2 regions of the Micromonospora sp. H33 genome follow, and region 2 is predicted to be linked to the other one. Evidence: riboswitches for the same ligand, from Rfam matches in the RefSeq annotation. Region 2 holds a riboswitch; the other holds the start of a gene.

Region 1 (8,969 bases), on a different contig from region 2:
CCAGCTTGCGGGAGAAGCGCTCCACCTGGCGCAGATGCCCGGCGAGCGGGCCGAACTCGCCGTACGCCCCGGGTGCCTGCCCGCGACCGACCGCGAGGGTCGGCAGCCACTTCGCGTAGAAGACACCGGCCCGCGCCCCGGCGCGCGCCTTGCGGCCGAGACCGGCGTCCGGGTCGATGATGTCGCCGGCCACCGACAGGTGCGCGTCGACCGCCTCGCGGGCGATCAGCAGGTGCATGATCTCGGTGGAGCCCTCGAAGATGCGGTTGATCCGCAGGTCACGCAGAAGCTGCTCGACGGCGGCCGGGCGCTCGCCGCGGGCGGCGAGGGACTCGGCGGTCTCGTACCCGCGCCCGCCCCGGATCTGGATCAGCTCGTCGGCGATCCGCCAGGCCATCTCGCTCGCGTAGAGCTTGACCAGCGCCGCCTCGATCCGGATGTCGTTGCGGTCGTCGTCGGCGAGCAGGCAGCACAGGTCCAGCATGGTCTCCATGCCGTACGTGGTCGCGGCGATGAAGGAGAGCTTCTGGGCGACGGCCTCGTGCTCGCCGACCGGCCGGCCCCACTGGACCCGGTCGGCCGCCCACTCCCGGGCCACGTTGAGCGCCCACTTCCCGGCACCGACGCACATCGCGGGCAGCGAGAGCCGCCCCGTGTTGAGCGTGGTCAGCGCGATCTTCAGGCCCTTGCCCTCGCCGCCGATCACGTTCTCCTTCGGCACAAAGACGTCGTGGAAGCGGGTGAGGCTGTTCTCCAGGCCGCGCAGCCCGATGAACGCGTTGCGCCGCTCGACCGTGATGCCCTCGGAGTCGCCCTCGACGACGAACGCGGTGATCCCGCCCCGCCGGCCCTCGCCGGCCGGGACCCGGGCCATCACCACCAGCAGGGTGGCCACCGTGCCGTTGGTGGCCCAGAGCTTGACGCCGTTGAGCCGGTAGCCGCTGCCGTCCGGCGTCGGCTCGGCGGTGGTGGCCAGGCGGGCCGGGTCGCTGCCGACGTCCGGCTCGGTGAGCAGGAACGCGGAGACCTCGCCGGCGGCGAGCCGGGGCAGGAAGTGCTGCTTCTGCTCGGCGGTGCCGAACATCTTGAGCGGCTGCGGTACGCCGATGGACTGGTGCGCGGAGAGCAGCGCGCCGATCGCCGGGCTGACCGAGCCGGCGAGCATCAGGGCCCGGCAGTAGTGCAGGTTGCTCAGCCCGAGGCCGCCGTACGCCCGGTCGATCTTCATGCCGAACGCGCCGAGCCGGGCCAGCCCCTGGAACACCTCGTCGGGGATGGCCGCGTCCCGCTCGATGACCGCACCGTCCACCTCGGAGGCCACGTACTCCCGGAGCCGGCCGAGGAACTCGTCGGCCCGGGCGACGTCGTCCGGCGCCGACTGCGGCCAGGGGTTGATGAGGTCGAGCCGGAACCGGCCGAGGAAGAGCTCCTTGCCGAAACTCGGACGGTCCCACGAGGACTCCCGCGCGGCCTCGGCGACCTGTCGGGCCTCCTTCTCGGAGACCTGGCCGGCCTCCTTGGGCAGCGGGCCGGCCGAGCCGGAGGTCGTGGGCTGGTCGGGGCCGGTGCCGTCGGGTGCGGACCGGCTGTTCTGCGTCGTGGTCACGGCTGCCTCCTCGAACCTCGGTCCGGATGCGTCGACGTGGCGACACCTGCCACGCTACCCCCGGGTGTTACCCAGGGGTAGCGTTCGGTGAAGATCGATTTACCGGCGTCTTTGCCGCTCAGTCGGCGTACGACGTCGGGCTGTCCTCCTCGTCGTCCACGTCGTCCTCGCCCCAGTTGCGGCGGGCGAACGGCAGGACGGCCCAGAAGGCCAGGAACCAGATCGCGGTGATCCCGCTGAGCACGAAGGCGATCGTCCGGTCGAGCACGAAGTCGGTGATCAGCAGGACCGCGCTGACCATCGAGACCAGCATGAACGCGAGACCGGCGCTCGCCATCCGGTGCGCGAACCGGACCAGCTCCGGCTTGCGCCCCTGCCGGAACAGCGCCCGGTGGAAGGCCACCGGAGAGATGATCAGGGCGGTGGCGCCGGCCGCGGCCAGCAGCGCGACGATGTAGACGTCCTTCTGGAAGGGCGTCGTCCGCTCGAACCCGGCGCTGAAGGGCAGAGTGAGCAGGAAGGCGAAGAGGATCTGCACGCCCGTCTGCGCCACCCGCAACTCCTGCAGCAGGTCGGCGAAGTTGCGCTGCCAGCGCTGCTTCTCGGTCTCCTTCGACACGCGCTACCTCCGGTGAGAACGTACCGCCGGCGGAGCCCACCCCGCCGGCAGGAACGCTGATGCCCCACCCCGCGTTCCGTGAAACCGGTTCGGATCACCGGCCGGAGCGGACCGTTAACAAGGGACCCCTCCTCTACCGGAGACGTTAAGAAGGGGCGCCTCCTCACACCTCAGGCGCCGCGGCGGATGCGGCCGGCGTACCGGGCCTCCAGGGCGTCGTTGTGCGCGTCACCGCCGGCGATGTTCGCCGACAGGTAGACCGGAGGCCGCTCCCCGGAGGCGAGCAGCCGGGCCACCACCTCGACCGTGATCTGCTGGGCCAGCAGGGCGGCCGTGATCGACGAGACCGCGCCGATCGCGCCGCCCCCGGGCAGCGGCAGGGTGGCGTCGCCGTACGGGGCGCCGTTGTCGAGCACCACGTCGGCGAAGTCGGCGAGCTTGCGCCCCGAGGGGTGGCGCGACTCCATCCGGCCGGAGTGCTCGGTCGAGGTGATGGCGATCAGCCCGTGCCCTTTGTCGCGGACCAGCGCGGCGAACTCCACCATCGCCCCGTTCACGCCCGAGTTGGAGGCCAGCACGAAGACGTCCGGCGGGCGGACGGGCGCGAGGTCGTACAGGCGGTGCGCCACCGACGGGTCCCGCTCCAGGCGCGGCCCGAGCACGTCCGGCGACGCGCCGCCGACCAGCACGAGGTCGCGCAGGGCGATCCGGTTGGTGGGCACCAGCCCACCGGCCCGCCCGGCGATCTCCATCGCGAGGGCCTCCGAGTGCCCGGTGCCCAACGCGTGCACCACGCCGTCGGCGCGCAGCGCCTCGGCGATCAGGTCGGCGGCCCTCCCCACCGCCTCGCGCTGGCTCGCCGCCACCCGGTGCATCGTCGCGGTGACCACCGCCAGGAAATCCTCGGCGGTCGGCGCCACATCCCCTGCGTCCAATTCGGTCTCCCTTACTCAGCCGCGGATCCGGGCCAGGATGGCCTCGGCCAGCGGCGCGGGCGCCTCGTCGGGGATCCAGTGGCTCACCCCGGTCAGATCCACGAACCGGTAGTCGCCGGTCACGTGCGCCGCGCAGGCCTCGGCGGCCGTCCGGCCGATCGCGACGTCGCGGTCGCTCCAGACGTACGTGGTCGGCACCGGCACCGGGCCGACGGCTGCCAGGTCGTTCCGGGACATCGCCCGGTACCAGTTCAGCGCGGCGGTGAGCGCGCCGGGGGCGCGCATCGGCTCGGCGTACGCGGCCACCCGGTCGGCGCCGCCGACGCCGGACAGCATCCGGCGCAGCCCGGTCGCGTTCAACGCCAGCAGCGCCTTCTCCGCCTTGCCGGCCTGCCGGAACAGCAGCATGTACGCCGAGCGGGCCTTCTGCTGCGGGTCGGTCGTGAGCGCGTGCGCCATCGCCGCGGGGTGCGGCACGGAGACCGCGGTCAACGTCCGGACCCGGTCGGGGTGGCGGGCGGCCAGGCCCCAACCGACGACGGCTCCCCAGTCGTGCCCGACGACGTGCGCCGCGTCGACGCCGAGCGCGTCCAGCACGGCCGCGGGATCGGCGACCAGTTCCGCCAGCCGGTACGCCTCGACGGCCTCCGGCCGGGCGCCGGGCGAGTATCCGCGCTGGTCGAGCGCGTACGTGCGCAGCCCGGCGGCGTGCAGGGCCGGCACCACGTCGTCCCACTCCCCGCCGTGCTGCGGGAAACCGTGCAGCAGGAGGACGGCCGGACCGTCCTCCGGGCCACCGGCGCGTACGTCGAAGGTCAACCCCCGGGCGTCGATCCGCATGATCGGCAGCCTACCCACGCACCGGGGTCACTCGTACTGCCGCTTGGGGGCGGGCACCTGCCGCCACGACTCCACGTCGAGGTAGGGGATCTCGGCGTCGTTCACCGGGTCAAGCACGATCCGGTCGCTGTAGCGGCCGGTCACCTCCACCCAGGTGTCGTCGGCGAGGCCGGTGGGCGCGTTGCCGGTCATGCCCAGCTTGACCGGGCGGCCGTCGGCGGCGCAGCAGGAGAGGACCATCCGCGCGAGGATCGGCTGCCCGTCGGGGCCGGCGGTGATGAAGCCGGTGAGCTGGACCCGCCGGTCCCCGATGGACGCGCCCTTGTCGAACAGCGCCCGCGAGGCGTAGTCGAGCACGCTCACCGGGGCCGGGTCGCCCTCGGGCAGCGGCGGGTAGTCCGACGGCTGCTGCTGGCTGGAGAGGGCGGTGCCGGCCTGGCCGGCCGCGTACGAGCCCAGGGCCGGCGGTGCGACGAGCAGCAGGCCGAGCACCGGCAGGATGAGCAGCCAGCCGACCCGCGGCTCGTGGTGGGCGTGGCCGTGGTCGTGGTGGTCGTCGTCGGGTCCGTCCCCGGTGGCCGCGACGCGGGGGGCCGGGCGCAGCTCGTACCAGAGGGTCATGACGGCGGCGGCGACCAGCAGCACCCCGGCGGCGATCAGGAAGGGACGCAGCCCCTCCTTGACGTAGTTGAGGTAGAGGTCGGTGAAGCAGGCCCGGATCACCGCGCCGCCGAGCAGCAGCAGGACCACCGCCTGCGCCTGGCGGTTCACAGCAGCACCGCCCCGGTGCCGACGGCGACCGCCACCGCCACCGCGAAGGTGGCCGGCGCGAACCGCAGCGCGAACCGCCGGCCGAAGACCCCGGCCTGCATCGAGATGAGCTTGAGATCCACCATCGGACCCACCACCAGGAACACCAGCCGGGACGTGAGCGAGAACTGTGACAGCGAGGCCGCGACGAAGGCGTCCGCCTCCGAGCAGATGGAGAGGAGGACGGCGAGCACCGCCAGCGCCAGCACCGACAGCACCGCGTTGTCGGCGAGGGTCTGCAACCACCGCTCGGGCACCAGCACGTTGATGCTGGCGGCGGCCATCGCCCCGAGGACGAGGAAGCCGCCGGCGTGCGTGACGTCGTGCCGGACCGCCGCCCAGAACGCCCGGCCGCGGGAGGCGTCGTCCAGTTCCGGCCGGCGGGGAAGCCGGATCCAGTCGGCCCGGCCGAGGCGCAGCCACAGCCAGCCCATCACCATCGCCACGACCAGGCTGGCCAGCCCCCGGGCGAGGACCATCTCCGGGTTGTTCGGGAAGGCGACCGCGGTGGCGGTGAGCACGATCGGGTTGATGGCCGGTGCGGCGAGCAGGAACGCCAGCGCGGCGGCCGGGGTGACGCCCCGCCGGATCAGCGACCCGGCGATCGGCACCGACCCGCACTCGCAGCCGGGCAGCACCACGCCGGCCGCGCTGGCCACCGGCACCGCGGCGGCCGGGTGCTTCGGCAAGGCCCGCGCCCAGAACGACCGGGGCACGAAGACCGCGATCACCGCGGAGAGGAGCACGCCGAACACCAGGAAGGGCACCGCCTGCACCATCACCGAGACGAACACCGTCGTCCAGGTCTGGAGCCGGGGCGTCGAGAGCGCGCCGGCGAGCGGCTCCCGGAAGATGATCAACAGCACCAGCAGCGCGGCGAGGACCTCGACCGACCCGATCCGGTCCCCCAGCCACCGCCGGGGCTCGTCACCGCCGGCCGGCGGCGGCTCCTTCAGGGGTACGTTCGGCGTGGCCAGGCCGACCGGGGCGGTCGTGGTGGTGCCGTCGGGTATGCCGGCGGCGGGCGTTTCCGGTGTCACGTGCTCTTCCCTCTGCCGGGTGGCGGACCGGCGGCCTGAGATTACCGGCCGGAGCGGGCCCGGTCGATGGACTCCGCGAGAAGACCCACCATTCCCGCCCTGAACTGCGCGTAGATCACTTTGCCGGGTGATCTTCAGGGGTGTTAGCGTCGGTGGGACAACTTCACATCCGACAGGGGAGCGCACAGCGCTGAGAGTGCGGGCGGAGCCCGCAGACCCTCGAACCTGATCTGGGTAATGCCAGCGCAGGGAGTTCGGTCGACCTCCAGCCGCGCCGCCGTCCGGTTACACCGGGCGCGGCGTGCGTCTTCTCCTGGTTCGCATCAAGAACTGGGAGCACTCATGACTCAACCCACCACCACCCGGTGGCGCACCGTCGACGTGATCGTCGCAGCCGTCATCGCGGTGGCCTTCGGCGTCATCTTCTGGGCCTGGGGCCTGCTCTGGCGGGGTGTCGACCCGGCCTTCGCCTTCTTCCCGGCGGCCCAGGCGATCATGTACGGCGTCTGGCTGGTGCCCGCCGTCCTCGGTGGCCTGGTGATCCGCAAGCCCGGTGCGGCGCTGTTCTGCGAGGCGGTCGCCGCGACCGTCTCCGCGCTGCTCGGCTCGGAGTGGGGCGGCATCACGATCGTCCAGGGCCTGATCCAGGGGCTCGGGGCCGAACTGGCGTTCGCGGCGTTCCGCTACCGCTCGTTCCGGCTGCCGACCGCGCTCCTCGCCGGTGCGTTGACCGGTCTCGGCGCCGCGCTGTTCGACTTCTTCGTCTGGAACGTCGACTACGCGCTGGGCAGCTACCGGATCCCGTACGCGCTGCTCACGATCGTCAGCGCGACGCTGATCGCGGGCGCCGGGGCCTGGTACCTGACCCGCGCCCTGGCCGGTACGGGTGCCCTGGACCGCTTCCCGGCCGGCCGCGAACGCGCCGCCATCTGAGCGCCCAGTGTCGATCATGAGGTTGACGGCACCAACGGAGATCCACATCGCCGTCAACCTCATGATCGACGGGGTGGGGCGAGGAGGGAGCGCGCCGTGGCGGCGGTGACGCTGCGGGGGTTCGGCTGGCGGCACGCCGGGCGGAAGCGGTGGGCGCTGCGTGGCGTGGACCTGCGGGTGGAGCACGGGGAGCGGGTACTGCTGCTCGGGCCGTCCGGGGCGGGGAAGAGCACCTTGCTCACCGCGCTGGCCGGGCTGCTGCCCGAGGACACCGGCGAGCAGGAGGGCACCGTCGAGATCGACGGGCTGGACCCGCCCAAGGCCCGCGAGCGGGTGGGCGTCGTCTTCCAGGACCCGGAGAGCCAACTGGTGATGGCCCGCTCCGGCGACGACGTCGCGTTCGGGCTGGAGAACCGCGGGGTGCCCGCCGAGGAGATCTGGCCCCGGGTGGACGAGGCGCTGCGCCGGGTCGGCTTCCCGTACGACCGGGACCGCCCCACGGCCGCGCTCTCCGGCGGGGAGCAGCAGCGCCTCGCCCTGGCCGGGGTACTCGCCCTGCGCCCGGGTCTGCTGCTGCTCGACGAGCCCACCGCCAACCTGGACCCGACCGGGGCGGCCCTGGTCCGCGACGCGGTCGCCCGGGTACTGGACGCCGACACCACCCTGATCCTCGTCGAGCACCGGGTGGCCGAGTCGCTGCCGCTGGTCGACCGGGTGGTCGTGCTCGAAGCGGGCGGCGGCGTCCGGGCCGACGGCACCCCGGAGGCGGTCTTCGCCGCCCACGGCGACGCGCTCGCCGCCGAGGGGGTGTGGGTGCCCGGCCGCCCGGTACCGCCCCGCCGCGCCACCGCGCCGGCCGGCGACGTGCTGCTCGCCGCCGAACGGCTCGGCCTGCCGCCCCGGCTGGGCGCCGTCGACCTGGCCGTACGCGCCGGCGAGGCGCTCGCCGTCCGCGGTCCCAACGGCGCCGGCAAGTCCACCCTCGCCCTCCTGCTGGGCGGGCTGCTCAAGCCCGGCACGGGCCGGGTCACCGCCACCGCCGAACTGGCCGGCGGCGACGCCCGTACTCCCCCGCACCGCTGGCGGGCACCGGCGCTGGCCCGCCGGATCGGCTCGGTCTTCCAGGACCCGGAGCACCAGTTCGTCACGGGTACGGTCTTCGACGAGCTGGCCCTCGGCCCCCGCCGCGTCGGCCGCACCGAGGCCGAGGTCCGCTCCACCGTGGACGAGTTGCTGTCGCGGTTGCGGCTGTCGGCGCTCGCGGCCGCGAACCCGTACACCCTGTCCGGTGGCGAGGCGCGGCGGCTGAGCGTGGCGACGGCCCTGGCCACGGCACCCCGCCTGCTGATCTGCGACGAACCCACGTTCGGCCAGGACCGGCGGACATGGCTGGAGCTGGTGGACCTCTTCGCCGGCCTGCGCGACGCGGGGCACGGCCTGGTGACGGTGACCCACGACGCGGAGTTCGTCGCCGCCCTCGCCGACCGCCACGTCCGGCTGGAGCGCCACGTCGGCCCGGCCCCGCACGACCCCACCGGGGGAACACCGTGATCGGCCTGGAGCCGGTCGCCCGGCCGGACGCGCCGCTGGCGCGGCGCAACCCGGTGGCGAAGTTCGCCGCGGCGCTGGTCTTCTCGGTCGTCCTGATCGCGACCCTGGACCCGGTGGCCCCGGCGATCGCCATCGCGGTCGAGCTGGCCGTGCTGCCGCTGTTCGGCGTACGCCTGCGAGTGCTGGCCCGGCGGGCGTGGCCGCTGCTGGCCAGCGCGGGCGGCATCCTGGTCACGCTGGTGCTCTTCGCCGCCGAGCGCTCCGGCCGCGTGCTGCTGGACGCCGGTCCGGTGGTGGTGACCTCCGGCGTGCTGCTCACCGCCCTCGGCCTGGTGCTGCGCATGTTCGCGGTGGCGCTGCCGGGGGTGATCGTCGTCGCCACGACGGACCCGACCGACCTGGCCGACGCGCTGGTGCAGAACGCGAAGGCGCCGGCCCGGTTCGCGTACGGCGCGCTGGCCGCGTTCCGGCTGGTGCCGCTGCTCGGTCAGGAGTGGCGGATGATCAGCATGGCGCGGCGGGCCCGGGGGGTCGACGCCGGCCGCAACCCGCTGGCCAGGATGTGCCTCTTCGCCTCGACCGCGTTCACGCTGCTGGTCGGCGCAATCCGCCGGGGCACCCGGCTGGCCGTGGCG
Region 2 (8,969 bases):
GGCTGCCTCCGCCTTCCGGGCGTCGGAGAGCTTGGCTGACAACTGCGTGTGCGCCTTGGCCGAGAGCCGCCCGGTCGCCTTGAACCGGTCCAGCAGGTTCTGCATGTCCCGGAACGAGGTGGTGACGAAGAACCGGACCGCCGTCGTGGTGGCGTTGCCCGCCTTGTCGGTCGCGGTCACCGTCAGCTCGTGCAGGCCCAGCGGCAGCTCGTACATCGCCTGGAGCGTGCCGCTGGCGTACGCCCGGCCGTCCAGCTCGCCGACCACGGTGGCGATGCCCGAGGTCGGGTCGACCGCCTGCCAGGACACCCGGACGTCCTGGCTGTCCCCGTAGAGCTGGCCGTCGGCGATGCCGGAGACCAGCAGGGTCGGCTTGACGCCGTCGATCCGCACCACCGCCGACTTGAGCGTCTCGGCGTTGCCCGCGGTGTCGGTGGCCCGGTAGAGCAGCTCGTGCGAGCCGTCGCCGGTGATCTCCACCGGTGCCGTGTACGGCGTCCACGCGCCGCCGTCCAGCGACCATTCCAGCAGCTTCACCCCGGAACCGGCGTCGCTCGACGTCAGCACCACGGGAACGGTGCCGTCGTGCCAGCCCTCGTCGTTGGCCGGAGCGAACGCGGCGGTGCTGACCGGCGCCGTGGCGTCGATCTTGACGGTTACCGTCCTCGTCGCCTCCACGTTGCCGGCCTCGTCGACCGAGCGGAACCGCAGCCCGTGCTCGCCGTCCCCGGTCACCGCGACCGGAGCGGTGTACGCCGTCCAGGCGGTGGCGGTGTCGAGCTGGTACTCCGTGCGGGCCACCCCGCTGCCGCCGTCCTCGTCGACGGCGGTCAGCGCGACCGTGACCGGCCCGGTGTGCCACCCCTCGACCGGTGCGCCGGACACGGTGGCGGTGGTCACCGGCGCGGTGTCGTCGACCGGCCCGGTGGTGAGCCGGAAGTAGTCGAACGACGCCGTCTTCGAGGCGGTCTGGTTGGCGCCGAGGGTGAACAGACCCACCTTCGGGGTCGCCCCGACCGCCGCGTTGGTCAGCTCCGTCAGGGTGGTCCAGGTGGTCCCGTCCGCCGAGTACGAGGCGGTGAACGTGTTGCCGCTGCGGGCCAGCCGCAGGTGCCACACCGAGCCCGTCAGGTTCTCCGCCTGGGGTTGCGGGTTCTGCACCGCCCCGCCGATCTCACTGCGGAACTCGATCCGCCGCGCCACCGGTTGGCCCGGCTGGTTGTCCACGATGTAGTCGAACTTCAGGTAGTTGTCGTCGTCGGCGTGCACGATCAGGCCGGCCTGCTGGTACTGCTCGTTCAGCAGGCTGCCGTCGACCTTCGTCTCCAGGGTCCAGTCGCCGGCCGGCGCGGTCTGGAGGATGAAGTTCGCCGGCCCGGAGTTGCCGGAGCCGTAGATGTCGCCGTTCGGCACGTCGATCCGCAGCGCGCCGCCGGTGACCCGGTAGCCGTTCGGGTTCTCCCGGAGGATCGCGTTCCACCGGCACTTGTCCAGCCCGTCACCGGTGAACCCGTCCGACGGGTCGACCGGCCCGGCCGGTACGTCCGGCGTGACCTGGAACCAGTCGAACGCCGCCTCCACCACCGGCGCGTCCGTGCCGCCGTTGAGGGCGAAGAGCCCGATCCGCGGGTTGGTGATCCCGGCGAGCGCGGCCGGCCGACCGACCGGGGTGAAGGCCTGGCCGTCGGCCGAGACGGCCGCGGTCAGGTTCGTCCCGTCACTGGTGAGGCGCAGGTGCAGGGTGTCGCCGGCCGGCGCGGCGATGCTGTCGGCGGCCTCGTTGCGTGGCGCGCCGGCGGTCTCCCGGATGAACTCCACCCGCCGACTGCCGCCGTACAGCAGGTCCAGCTTGGCGTAGTTCTCGTCGTCGCCGTACACCAGTAGGCCGGCCTGCTGGTAGTTGGCCGTCACCGGCAGGGTGACCCGGGTGGTCACCTGCCAGGCGCCGGCCGGCGCCGGCTGGAGCACCAGGTTGGTCGCGTCGTTGCGACCGCCGTACAGGTCGCCGACCGCGGTGGGCAGGCGCAGCGCCCCGTCGGAGACCGACAGGAGCTGGTTCTCCCGCACCACACTGCTCCACCGCTCCCGGTTGAGGGCGCTGCCGGTGAAGTCGTCCGAGCGCGCCCCGAAGCAGGACGTGTTCGGCGCGTCGACCCGTACCGGCACGGTGGTGTACGCCCGAGCGCCCCGGCTGTCGGTCACCGTCAGCGTGGCGGTGAAGGTGCCGGGCGCGGTGTAGGTGTGGGTCGCGTCGAGCGTCGTCGCCGTACCACCGTCACCGAAGTCCCACGCGTACGTCAGCGGGGTGTCCCCCTCGGCGTCGGTGGCCGTGCCGTCGAAGGCGACGGTGACCGGCACGGTGCCGGTGGCCGGGGTGGCGGTGGCGGTCACGGCCGGGGGCCCGTTCTCGGTGACGCCCCGGCCGAGGAAGTCCGCCCAGTTGACGTTGAACAGCGACCCCGCGCCGGCGGCCGGGTCCTGGGCCACGAAGTACAGGGTGCCGCTCGCCGGGCCGGTCACCGGCGCCGTCACGTCGGTGTACGTCTGCCAGGCGCCGGTACCCGGCACGGTGGCCTGGGCGACCACCGGTCCGTCGACCGCGCCGGCCCGGACCTCGATCACGCCGCCGCTGGTCGCCGAGGCGACCCGGAACCGGATCGAGGTGATGTTGGTCAGGTCGGCCGGCACGAGCGACCACCAGTCACCGTCCTCGATGAAGCCGATGTTCTGGCCGCCGCCGGCGGTGTCGCCGGTGGTCTCCTTCTGCACGCCCGGGTCGCCGCCGCCGGTGCTCCCCGGTGCCCGGCCGGTCGCGGTGTAGAACTCGGCCTGCTTGCGCTTGGGCTGGAGCTGCTCGATGTCCCGGCCGGTCAGCGGGGCGGCCCCGCCGGCCCCGCCGTCGTCGGTGTAGGTGGCCTCGAAGACGGTGAACACGTCGGCCTCGGCGCCGTGCCCGGAGGCGAGCGACGTCTGGACCGTGCCGGTGCAGCCGGTGTGCTGCTCCAGCGGGTGGGCGTGCTCGTCGTGGCCGAGCAGGACCTGGAGTCGCACCCGGTCGCAGTCGATCGTGCCGTCCTCCGGGTCGGTCACCGTGATCGTGTAGCGGACCTGGTCGCCCCAGTCGAAGAATCCGCCGTCCGGCGGGAACTCGAGCTGCACGGTCGGCGCGGTGTTGCCCACCGTGACCGGCACGTTCGCCACCGCCGTACGGCCCTTCGGATTGGTGACGGTGAGCTGGGCGGTGTAGTTGCCGGGCGACGCGTACGTGTGGGTGGGGTTGGCCGCCGTCGAGGTCTGCCCGTCGCCGAAGGCCCACGCGTACGTCAGCGCGCCGCCGTCCGGGTCGCGTGACCCGGCGCTGGAGAACGCCACGGTCAGTGGCGCCGGCCCGGAGGTCGGCTCGGCGTCGGCCACCGCGATCGGGGCGCGATCGGCGGCGATGTAGTCGATCCGGTAGACGCCGGAGTTGTCGTTGTTGCCGCCGAAGCCGCTGCCCCACTCGATCAGGTAGAGCGCGCCGTCCGGGCCGAACTCGAAGTCCATCGGCCGGAGGAAGCTCATCCCGGCGAGCAGCTGGTTGATGTCGACCAGCGACTTCCCGTCGGCGGTGACCTGCATCGTGTACATCTTCGACTGGTTCCACTCGCCGAACATCGCCTTGCCGTCGTAGTACGCCGGCCACTTGCGGTCCGAGTCGAGGTCGGCGTCGTATCGGTAGACCGGGCCACCCATCGGGGCGCCGCCGCCACCGATCTCCGGGAAGCGCGGGTTGCCGCCGTAGTCGTAGTCCACGGTCGCCGGAACGGCCGGCGGGAGGTCGGTCAGGCCGGTGTTGTTCGGCGAGTCGTTCACCGGTGCGGCGCAGTCGAACTTCGCGTCGCTCGGGCCGGACGGGAACTGGTAGTCGTTGTAGGCGTAGTTCGCGCCGGTGCAGTACGGCCAGCCGTAGTTGCCGGGGGTGGCGACGATGTTCCACTCCACCGTCCCCTCCGGTCCCCGGTTGGGGTTGGCCGAGGCGGCGTCCGGCCCGTAGTCGGCGACGTAGAGCGTGTCGGTGCCCGGGTCAACGCCGATCCGGAACGGGTTACGGAAGCCCATGGCGTAGATCTCCGGCCGGGTCTTCGCGGTGCCCGGCGGGAAGAGGTTCCCCGCCGGCACGGTGTACGTCCCGTCGTCCTCGGGGTGGATCCGGATGACCTTGCCGCGCAGGTCGTTGGTGTTGCCGGAGGTGCGCTGCGCGTCGTAGTCGGCCCGCCCCGGACGCTCGTCGATCGGGGTGTACGCGTCGGACTGGAACGGGTTGGTGTTGTCGCCGGTGGCCAGGTAGAGATTGCCGGCCCGGTCGAAGGCCATGCTGCCGCCGGCGTGACAGCAGGTGTTGCGCTGGGTGTCGACGCGGAGGACCTGCTTCTCGCTGGCCGGGTCGATCGTGTCCCCGGTCACCGTGAACCGGGACAGCAGGTTGCGCGCCACCCCGTCGTTCGGGGCGTAGTACAGGTACACCCACCGGTTGGTGGCGAAGTCCGGGTCGAGCCGGATGCCGATCAGGCCGTCCTCGTTGCCGGTGAACACGTCGAGGTCGAGGGCGGTGACCGTGCTGCCGGTGTCCGGCTTGACGATCTGCACCCGGCCGTCACGCTCGATGTAGAAGACCCGGCCGTCGGGGGCGACGTCCAGCTCCATCGGGTTGCTGGTGTTGCTGTCCAGCGTCACCTTCTCGAAGCTCTCGGTCAGCGACGCGCCGCAGTCGGCGTCCTGCACCCCGGCGGCGGTGCGGATGCCGCCGAGCAGGTGCGCGAGGAACTCCGGCTCGGCGTACGACTCGCGGGTGTGCCCGCCGCCGGTGTACCAGGCCCGCCCGCCGTCGAAGTCCTGGCACCAGGCGATCGGGTGGTCGTGACCCATCGCACCCGCACCCGGGGAGTAGCTGGTCTCGTCGAGGGTCGCCAGCACGTGCACGTCGCCGCGCGGGTTGGACTGGTAGTTGTACCACTCGTCGAACCGGGACCAGCGCTCCGGCAGGTGGGCGGTGGACTCGTGCGCGTGGTCCTCCACCTTGACCGTGGCCTGCTGGTTGGCCGGGTGGCTGGCGAAGTAGGCGCCCACCAGCTCCCCGTACCAGGACCAGCTGTACTCGGTGTCGGAGGCGGCGTGGATGCCGGCGTACCCGCCGCCGGCGCGGACGTAGCGCTCGAACGCCGCCTGCTGGTCGGGGTCGAGCACGTCACCGGTGGTGGAGAGCCAGACGACCGCCCGGTACCGGGCGAGGTTCTCGTCGGTGAACGCGGCGCCGTCCTCGGTGGTGTCGACGGTGAAGCCGTGCTCCGCGCCGAGCTGCTGGATCGCGGCGATACCGGTGGGGATGGAGTCGTGCCGGAAGCCGGCGGTCTTGGAGAACACCAGGACCGAGAAAGGGTCGTCGGCGGCGGCGTTCGGGGCGGGAGCCGCGACCGGCGCGACCGGCGCGGTGGGGGCGGCCTGGGCAACAGGGGCGGCCTGGGCAACAGGGGCGGCCTGCGCGGTGGGCGCGGCGACGAGCATGGTCGCGGCGAGCCCGAGGGTGAGCAAGGTGGCGGTGACGGGTACGCGGGCACGGCGTGGTCGGGACACTCCGGTCTCCTTTGTCCTGACTGGACAGGGGTCGCGGGGGCCGGCTCGCCGAAGACCGTCCCGGATGGAGCCGGTCGGGACGCCGTGCCAGGGCGCCGTTCCGGCATTATGTCGACTCGCTGAACAAACTAGTTCGGTTGGCTCAGTTCTTAGCAAGGCTTCGATGGATAACGTTTCGGCAACGGCGGACGTCAATCCAGCCAGGACAGTGCAAACCGACCGTCGGGGCGGGCGGAACCGGCTCCGGTTAGCACATCCACCGGCGGCACTCCGCCGAAACCGCGCCTTGGCAGCCCGGCACATCTGCCGTACGGTGACAGGCAAGTGACCCACGGGAGCCCGGTGGACCGGGCTGAGAGGGGGGCTGTGAGCCCCCGACCGTCGAACCTGATCCGGGTAATGCCGGCGCAGGGAGGAGTGTTGCCGTGCCGTCCCTCGGGCGACTGCATCTCATCACCGACACCCGTCCCGGGCGGAACCCGCTCGCGGTGCTCCGGGCCGCCCTGCCGGTGGCCCGTGCCGAGCTGGTCGTCCAGGTCCGGGTGACCGACGACGCGACCGACCGGGAGGCGTACGACCTGGCCCGCCGGGCCGTCGTCCTGTGCGCGCGGTACGGGTCGACCTGCCTGGTGAACGACCGGCTCCACGTGGCGCTGGCGGTCGGTGCCGACGGTGGGCACGTGGGCGCCGACGACCTGCCGGTCGGTGCGGCCCGTGCGGTGCTGGGATCGGCGGCCGTCCTCGGCGCCACGGCACGTGACCCGGGCACCGCCGCCGAGGCGGTCGCCGCCGGGGCCAGCTACCTGGGGGTCGGGCCGTACCGGCCCACCTCGACGAAGGACGGGCTCCCGACGGCGATCGGCGTGGCCGGTGTCCGGGCGGTCGCCGCGGCGGTCAGCGTGCCGGTGATCGCCATCGGGGGAGTGACGGCGGAGGACGTGCCCGCCCTGCGGGGGGCCGGCGCGTACGGGGTGGCGGTGATCGGCGCGCTCTCCGGGGCGGCCGACCCCGCCCGCGCCACCACCGAGCTGCTCAAGGCGCTGACGTGTTAGGAAGGGACCCTTTTACTACCGCAGGCGTTAAGAAGGGGCCCTTCCTTCCCGACGTGGCGGTGGTGGGGGCCGGGCCGGTCGGGCTGGCGATCGCCTGGCGGTGCGCCGCGCGCGGCCTGCGGGTCGTCGTGCACGACCCGGCGCCCGGGTCGGGTGCCGCGCACGTCGCCGCCGGGATGCTCGCACCGGTCGCCGAGGCGTACTTCGGCGAGCACGAGCTGACCGGCCTGCTCACCGCCTCGGCCGCCCGCTGGCCGGCGTTCGCCGCCGAGCTGGCCGACGCCTCCGGCGCCGACCTCGGCTACCGCGCCGACGGCACGCTCATGGTCGGGCTCACCGCCGACGACCTGGCCGAGGCACGACGGTTGTGGGCGTACCAGCAGGGGCTCGGCCTGCCGGTGACCGTGCTGCGCCCCTCTGAGCTGCGGGACCGCGAGCCCGCGCTCGCGCCCCGCGTGCGCGGCGGCGCCCTCGCCGCCACCGACCACCAGGTGGACCCCCGGCGCCTGGTGCCGGCGCTGCGGACCGCCGCCGAGCGGGCCGGCGCGACGCTGGTGGCCAGCCCGGTCCGCCGGCTGTCCGACGTGGCCGCCGGCGTCACGGTGGTCGCGGCCGGTTGCGGCGCCGCCGCGCTGACCGGGCTGCCGGTCCGCCCGGTGAAGGGCCAGGTGCTCCGGCTCCGCGCGCCCGGCGGCGTCGCGCCGGGCTTCCGGCACGTGATCCGGGGGTACGCGGACGGCGAGCACGTCTACCTCGTCCCCCGGGGCGGCGGGGAGGTGGTGGTCGGGGCGACCGTCGAGGAGCGCACCGACACGACGGTGTCCGCCGGAGCGGTGCTGCGCCTGCTCCGCGCGGCCGTCGACCTGGTGCCGGAGCTGGGCGAGTACGACCTGGTCGAGACCCTCGCCGGCCTCCGCCCCGGCACGCCGGACAACGCGCCGATCCTCGGCCCGCTGCCGGGCCGGCCGGACGTGCTCGCCGCCACCGGGCACCACCGTCACGGGATCGTGCTCACCCCGGTCACGGCCGACCTGATCACCGACCTGATCGTCACCGGCGAGCCGGATCCGCTGCTCGCCCCCTTCGCCCCGGACCGCTTCGCCCCGACAGGCTCTGAGGAGGGACACCCGTGGAACTGACCGTGAACGGGGCCGGGCGTACCCTGCCCGGCGGCTCGACCGTCGCCGACCTCGTCCGCGACGTCACCGACCAGGAGCGCGGCCTCGCCGTCGCCGTCAACGGCGAGGTGGTGCCGCGTGGCGGCTGGTCGGCGACCCTGCTTGGTGACGGCGACCGGGTCGAGGTGCTCAGCGCCGCGCAGGGCGGGTGAGCGCCGTGGGCTTCGAGCTGGGCGGCGTCACGTTCACGTCGCGGCTGGTCCTCGGCACCGGCGGGGCGGCCAACCTGCACGTGCTGGAGCAGGCGATCCGGGCGTCCGGCACCGAGCTGGTCACCCTCGCCCTGCGCCGGGTCGACACCTCCGGCGGCTCGGGTGGCCTGCTGGACCTTCTCGACCGCTGCGGGGTGCGGCTGCTGCCCAACACGGCCGGCTGCTACACGGCCGGCGAGGCGGTGAAGGTGGCCCACCTGGCGCGGGAGGCGTTCGACACCGACTGGGTCAAGCTTGAGGTGATCGGCGACGAGCGCACGCTGCTGCCCGACGGGGTGGAGTTGCTGCGCGCCGCCGAGGAACTGGTCGGCGACGGGTTCACCGTGCTGCCGTACACCTCGGACGACCCGATCCTGGCCCGCCGCCTCGCCGACGTGGGCTGCGCGGCCGTGATGCCGGCGGGGTCGCCGATCGGGTCCGGGCTGGGGGTGTCCAACCCGCACCACATCCGGCTCATCCGGCAGAGCGTGGACGTGCCGGTGATCCTGGACGCCGGCATCGGCACCGCGTCCGACGCGGCCCTCGCCATGGAGCTGGGCTGCGACGCGGTGCTGCTGGCCAGCGCGGTGACGCGCGCCGCCGACCCGGTGGCGATGGCGACGGCGATGCGGTACGCGGTCGAGGCGGGCCGCCTGGCATACGGGGCCGGCCGGATCCCCCGTCGCTTCCACGCCCTCGCCTCCACGCCGGACGAGGGCAGGCCGGACCTGTGACCGCGTCGCCGGGCCTGGGCACCCGAGATCTTGGCGGATTCCGGCCCCTCCAAGGGCCGTTTCCTTCCAAGATCTCGTCGGCTGCCGGCGCGACGCCGACGGGCGTCGTGCTGCTCACCGACCGCCGCGTGGCGCGATCGCCGCTCGTCGACGTGGTCGCGGGCGCGGTGGCCGGGGGAGTGCGGTGGGTGGTGCTGCGGGAGA

Evidence for each region. Region 2 has a riboswitch for thiamine pyrophosphate ahead of thiE (thiamine phosphate synthase). Riboswitches for the same ligand answer to the same signal wherever they lie in the genome.
Region 1: it holds a riboswitch for thiamine pyrophosphate, as region 2 does, so the genes downstream of both, ACTMS0_RS05970 (ECF transporter S component) here and thiE (thiamine phosphate synthase) in region 2, are expected to answer to the same signal.

The regions. Positions count from the first base shown of each region.
Region 1 is NZ_JBQHDE010000002.1:81,713-90,681, reverse strand. Features, by position in the region: gene ACTMS0_RS06000 (acyl-CoA dehydrogenase family protein) at 1-1,606, opposite strand, end outside; gene ACTMS0_RS05995 (DUF6328 family protein) at 1,725-2,225, opposite strand; gene ACTMS0_RS05990 (sugar isomerase domain-containing protein) at 2,396-3,121, opposite strand; gene ACTMS0_RS05985 (alpha/beta fold hydrolase) at 3,176-4,000, opposite strand; gene ACTMS0_RS05980 (TIGR03943 family putative permease subunit) at 4,028-4,771, opposite strand; gene ACTMS0_RS05975 (permease) at 4,768-5,766, opposite strand; TPP riboswitch at 6,015-6,120, shown strand; gene ACTMS0_RS05970 (ECF transporter S component) at 6,193-6,783, shown strand; gene ACTMS0_RS05965 (ABC transporter ATP-binding protein) at 6,880-8,334, shown strand; gene ACTMS0_RS05960 (energy-coupling factor transporter transmembrane component T family protein) at 8,331-8,969, shown strand, end outside.
Region 2 is NZ_JBQHDE010000003.1:360,233-369,201, forward strand. Features, by position in the region: gene ACTMS0_RS10940 (ThuA domain-containing protein) at 1-5,610, opposite strand, end outside; TPP riboswitch at 5,933-6,041, shown strand; gene thiE (thiamine phosphate synthase) at 6,036-6,662, shown strand; gene thiO (glycine oxidase ThiO) at 6,656-7,801, shown strand; gene thiS (sulfur carrier protein ThiS) at 7,792-7,992, shown strand; gene ACTMS0_RS10960 (thiazole synthase) at 7,989-8,765, shown strand; gene ACTMS0_RS10965 (thiamine phosphate synthase) at 8,837-8,969, shown strand, end outside.